Linked DNA regions of Pigmentiphaga aceris. The protein of the gene in region 1 binds, or shares a complex with, the protein of each later gene. Links are inferred from orthologs where the notes say so. Each region holds a gene or a part of one and is shown in the gene's direction. Other genes may lie near its edges.

Region 1 (2,929 bases):
GGAATATTTCTGCCTGATGGGCCATGCCGACAGTGACAAGCTGACGATTGCCGAATACGTGGGCGAAGGCCCGATTCAGCAATTCCTGTCCGACACCGCGCGCCGTCACGGCATCTGGCTGGCGGGCGGCACGCTGCCGATTGCCACCTTGTCGCCGGGGCGGGTATTCAATACCTCGCTGGTCTATGGGCCGGACGGGGCCCGGGTGGCCCGCTACGACAAGATTCACCTGTTCAATTACCAGCGCGGCACCGAGTCCTACGACGAAGGGCGCAGCATCCGCGCCGGCAAGCAGACGGTCGGCTTCGATACTCCCGCTGGCCGGGTCGGTCTGTCGATCTGCTACGACCTGCGTTTCCCCGAGCTGTATCGCGGTTTGGGCGAAGTCAGCTTGATTTTGGTGCCATCCGCCTTCACCTACACCACTGGCAAGGCGCATTGGGAGACCCTGTTGCGGGCCCGCGCCATTGAAAACCAGTGTTACGTACTGGCGGCTGCTCAGGGCGGCAAGCACCCGAACGGGCGCAGCACCTGGGGCCATTCCCTGTTCATCGATCCCTGGGGCGAGGTGCTTGACGTCCTGCCCGAGGGACCTGGCGTGGTCGGCGGCATCGTCGATCCCGACCGACTTCTCGACGTGCGCGGCGCTTTGCCCGCGCTGCGCCACCGCGTCCTGACCTGATAGCCGAGACACACATATGTTAGTTGTAGAACCCAATATCCAGGCTCTGGCCACTGCGAAGTCCTTGTTGCTCGATCCCTGGGGCTTGACCGAGACCGACCTGAACCGTGCGCTGGGCGAAATCTTCACCCACAAGGTGGACTACGCCGACCTGTACTTCCAGTACACCCGCAGCGAAGGCTGGAGCCTGGAAGAAGGCATCGTCAAAACCGGCAGCTTCTCTATCGAGCAAGGCGTGGGCGTGCGTGCGCTCAGCGGCGAGAAGACGGCATTTGCGTATTCCGACATGCTGTCGCGTGACGCATTGCTGTCGTCGGCGCGTGCGGTGCGCAGCATTGCCAAGCGCGGTGCAGGCAAGATCAAGGTCGCCAGCAACTTCGCCCAGTCGGGTGCCCGTTCGCTCTACCGTGACCTGGACCCGGTTGCATCCCTGGAAGCACCGCAAAAGGTGGCGCTGCTTGAGCGCATCGAACGCATGGCGCGCGCCAAAGACCCGCGCGTGGCGCAGGTCATGGCCGGCATTGGTGCCGAATACGACGTCATCATGGTGGTGGGCAGCGACGGCCGCATGGCGGCCGACGTGCGACCGCTGGTGCGCCTGTCCCTGACAGTGATCGCCGAACACAACGGCCGCCGCGAAATGGGCCATGCAGGTGGCGGCGGGCGCACCGGTTTTGAGTACTTTACCGACGAGATCCTGAAGGCTTACGTCGAAAACGCCGTGCACGAAGCCCTGGTCAACCTGGAAGCGCGTCCTGCGCCGGCCGGTGAAATGACCGTGGTGCTGGGTTCCGGCTGGCCCGGCATCTTGCTGCACGAAGCCGTGGGCCACGGTCTGGAAGGCGACTTCAACCGCAAGGGCTCCAGCGTGTTCTCGGACCGTGTGGGTGAACAGGTGGCGTCCAAGGGCGTGACCATTGTCGATGACGGCACGATCCCGAATCGTCGTGGTTCGCTCAATGTGGACGACGAGGGCAACGCTACCCAGTGCACCACGCTGATCGAAGACGGCGTGTTGAAGGGCTACATGCAGGACTCGCTGAATGCGCGCCTGATGAAGACCAGCGTGACCGGCAACGGCCGACGCGAGTCCTACGCGCATCTGCCCATGCCGCGCATGACCAACACCTACATGCGTGCAGGCGACAAGGACCCGGAAGAAATCATCAAGTCGGTCAAGCGTGGTCTGTACGCGGTGAACTTCGGCGGTGGTCAGGTCGACATCACCAACGGCAAGTACGTGTTCTCGGCGTCCGAGGCCTACATGATCGAAGACGGCAAGATCACCTACCCGGTCAAGGGTGCCACGCTGATCGGCAGCGGCCCGGAATCGATGTCACGCATCACGATGATCGGCAACGACCTGCGCCTGGATTCCGGTGTGGGTACTTGCGGCAAGGATGGTCAAAGCGTGCCGGTGGGCGTTGGTCAGCCCACGCTGCGCATGGAAGGCTTGACGGTCGGCGGCACCGCGTAAGCGCGACCACGCAATGAGTGCTGCGCCACCCAACGGCACCCCCGCCCAGGGGATGCCGTCTACCGCCTTCCTGTTTCTGATCGGTGCCGGCTTCTTCATGCAGGGGCTGGACACCACCATCGTCAACACGGCGCTGCCGGCGATTGCGGCTGCATTGGGCGAAAGCCCCTTGCAGATGCAGCCGGTAGTGGTGGCCTACACCCTGACCATGGCGATGCTGATCCCGGCGTCTGGCTGGCTGGCAGACCGCTTCGGCACGCGTCAGATCTACTTCGCGGCGATCTTGTTGTTTGCGCTCGGCTCGCTGTGTTGTGCTGCCGCGCAGACCTTGCCGCAGCTGGTGGCTGCACGGGTGCTGCAAGGCATCGGGGGCGCAATGCTCTTGCCTATCGGGCGGCTGGCCTTGTTGCGCAGCGTGGCGCCCGAGCAATACATTGCCGCGCTGGCAACCGTCACGATTGCCGGGCAAATAGGGCCGTTGCTTGGCCCGCCCCTGGGTGGATTGCTTGCCCAATCCGCATCGTGGCCGTGGATCTTCCTGATCAACGTGCCCATCGCGCTAGGTGGTTTGTGGGCGGTGCGACGCTTCATGCCCGAGGGCAAGCTGGATCAGGCCGCGCCGTCTTTCGATGCTGTTGGATTCCTGTTGGTCGGTGCCTGCATGGTGGCGTTCTCGCTGGCGCTGGATGTGCCGGCCGGTGAGCATCACGACGATTGGGCCATGGGGCTGTCGGCGGTCAGCCTGGCGGCTGCATTGGCCTATGTTCTGC
Region 2 (2,950 bases), 3.4 Mb from region 1 along the record:
CCGAGCCGGGTTCCTCGTAATCATCGCCTTCCACCAGGCGCTTGATCTCCTGGAACAAGGAACGATAGGCCTTGCGTTGCGGCTCATTGCCCTGGGGCAGGTCGCGATTGAAAGCCTGTTCCTTGCGCGCCGAGCGGATCAGCGCGCGCAGTTGCTGCGCATCGCCTGCCGGGTTGGCGTTCATGAAGGCGGTGAAGTGCTCGTCACTGTCGATCAGACGATCGCGCCAGCGCTCAAGGCGGTGATAGGCATCGACCGAGGTCTGTGTCTCGCCGTCCCACTCGGCCATCTTGGCGCGAATGGGCTCGGCGTGCACGTGGCGCATCAGCTTGCCGACGTATTGCAGTTGGCGGCGCTTGCCTTCGTGCGCAGTGATGCGCTGCGCCTCCAGGATTGCCTCGAAAAGCAATTCCGGCAGGGGCAGTTGCACAAGTTTGCCGCGCGACAGTTTTATCAACCGTTCGCCTAGCTCTTGGAGTTCCGTCGCTTCGCGTTTTACCTGCGATTTGCTGGGCGGCATGCCCGAGTAATCAATTTTCTCGGGGGTCTCGCCGTTGACGACGTATTGGGAGGACCGCTTGGATCTGGGCATGGAAACCATACATACTGGGGGTTGGCTATGATAACCGCCCCGGCGCAGTGGGTGGCGCAGCCCCCCGCATTGCGCGCATGAAACGCGCACAAAACGTTGTACGCAGGTCGGCATCAGGGCCGGTTTGCACGAACCCCTTGGAACACGATGGTCAAGAAGTCCTCCTCTGCAAAGTCCTCTTCTGCTCGTCCCGCGATTCTCGCGAACCAGGACCAGTTCCGTGAACTGGTCACCCGTGTCCTGGAGGAATCCCGCCGGGTCGGTGCCTCGGACGCGGCAGCCGAAGTGTCGGAAAGCCAGGGTTTGTCGGTCAATGCGCGTGGTGGCGACGTGGAAACCGTCGAGCAGACGCGCGATCGCTCGCTTGATGTCACGGTTTATCTAGGTCGCCGTCGCGGCTCGGCCTCGACCTCGGATTTCTCCGATCAGGCGTTGCGCGACACCGTGAAAGCAGCATTCCACATCGCCAATCACACGGCAGAAGACCCGTGCGCGGAATTGCCGGATGCATCGTTGCTGGCGACCGATGTGCAGGATCTGAAGCTGCATTACGAATGGGACATCGACGCGGAACGCGCCACGCAACTGGCCATCCGCGCCGAGCGCGCCGCCTACGACACTGACAAGCGCATTCGCAATTCGGACGGCGCGTCGGTATCGAGCTTCGAAGGCCACTTCATGATGGGCAATACGCGGGGCTTTTTGAACGGCTACCCGTATTCCCGTCACAGCCTGTCGGTGGCACCGATTGCCGGTCGTGGCAATGGCATGCAACGCGACGACTGGTACACCAGTGCGCGTGACCCGAAAAAGCTGGCCGACCCGGAAGCCGTGGGCCGCTACGCAGCAGAACGCGCCTTGTCGCGCCTGTCGGCCAAGCGCGTGCGCACCGGCAAGTTCCCGGTGCTGTTCGAGGCCCCGCTGGCCGCTGGCCTGCTGGGTGCCTTCACGCAAGCCGTCAGTGGCGGCGCGCTGTATCGCAAATCCAGCTTCCTGATGGACAGCCTGGGCACCCAGGTCTTCCCGGACCACATCGACATCGGCGAAGACCCGCACGTGATCGGCGGATTGGGCAGCTCGCCCTTCGACGATGAAGGCGTGCGCACGCAGGCCCGCAAAGTGGTTGAAGCCGGCGTGGTCGAAGGTTACTTCCTGTCGTCGTACACGGCGCGCAAGCTGGGCATGCAAACCACCGGCAATGCAGGCGGTTCGCACAACCTGACACTGCGCTCGCGTCTGACGCAAGACACCGACGACTTCCGCGAAATGCTGCGCAAGCTTGGCACCGGGTTGCTGGTAACCGAGCTGATCGGCCAGGGCGTGAACTACGTGACTGGCGACTATTCACGTGGTGCCTTCGGCTACTGGGTGAAAAACGGTGAAATTCAGCACGCCGTGCAGGAAATCACCATCGCAGGCAACCTGCGCGACATGTTCCGCGAGCTGGCTGCCATTGGCGCAGACCGTATCGTGCGTGGCACCAAGTCCACAGGGTCGATTCTGATCCCTGAGATGTCGATTGCCGGGCAATAAGCGGCTGCTGTCAGTGACCGCGCTTGCCGCACCACGCGGCAAGCGCGATGTATTCGGCGCACCTGCATCGAAGCACTAGCGCTTCCGGGCATGGTGTGTGCTTGTTCGTGACATGGGAATTTCAGCAAGCTTCGGGTAGTATCTAAGGGTAAACCCTGTGGTGTGTAGCTGCCGGGAGCAAGCCTAAAGGAGATACATGAACACAGCTCAATCGCATCGCGTGGTGATCGTCGGCGGCGGTGCCGGTGGCCTGGAACTGGCCGCCCGCCTGGGCAGCCGCTTTGGTCCCAGTCACATCACCCTGGTTGACGCCAATCCCTTCCACGTCTGGAAGCCGTCCTTGCACGAAGTGGCCGCAGGCACCCTCGATATTCACCAGGAAGGCCTGTCGTACCCGATGCTGGCACGCGATCGCGGTTTCCGTTTCGTGATGGGCGCATTGCGCGGCCTGGACCGCGAAGCACGCGTGATTCACATTGCCCCAGTGGTTGCACCCGATGGCGAAGAAGTGCTGCCGGCACGCCAGCTGCATTACGACACGCTGGTGATGGCGGTAGGCTGTGGTGCCAACTTCTTCAACACCCCTGGCGCTGCCGAAAACGCGATTGCGCTGGATTCCACTGCAGCCGCTGAGCGTTTCCGCCTGTCGCTGCTGAAGCTGATTGCACGTCGTGAACTGAGTTCAGCAGGCGAAGCTGTCGATATGACTGCCGAAGAACGTGACGCTGCCGCACGTGCGCTGCACATCGTCATCGTGGGCGGTGGCGCAACCGGTGTCGAGCTGGCCGCAGAGCTGCACGAGTCGACCCAGAGCATTTATTCCTA

The links.
Region 2: the proteins of tldD (region 1) and pmbA are in contact, whole or in part, in a solved structure (PDB 5NJ9), measured with the Escherichia coli proteins. The link is inferred for Pigmentiphaga aceris from one-to-one orthologs.

What each region holds. Positions count from the first base shown.
Region 1 is NZ_CP043046.1:4,730,814-4,733,742, reverse strand. The notes cover bases 18-2,928. They hold tldD (metalloprotease TldD), read left to right. Parts: upstream 18-698; coding sequence 699-2,159; downstream 2,160-2,928. Other genes in these bases: FXN63_RS20500 (DHA2 family efflux MFS transporter permease subunit), read left to right, coding at 2,173-2,928; FXN63_RS20510 (carbon-nitrogen hydrolase family protein), read left to right, coding at 18-682. Also shown: more of FXN63_RS20510, read left to right, coding at 1-17; more of FXN63_RS20500, read left to right, coding at 2,929-2,929. UniProt on the Escherichia coli protein: Metalloprotease involved in CcdA degradation. Suppresses the inhibitory activity of the carbon storage regulator (CsrA).
Region 2 is NZ_CP043046.1:1,340,022-1,342,971, forward strand. Bases 1-2,932 are described here. They hold pmbA (metalloprotease PmbA), read left to right. Parts: upstream 1-739; coding sequence 740-2,125; downstream 2,126-2,932. Other genes in these bases: yjgA (ribosome biogenesis factor YjgA), read right to left, coding at 1-592; FXN63_RS05640 (NAD(P)/FAD-dependent oxidoreductase), read left to right, coding at 2,322-2,932. In the rest of the region: more of FXN63_RS05640, read left to right, coding at 2,933-2,950.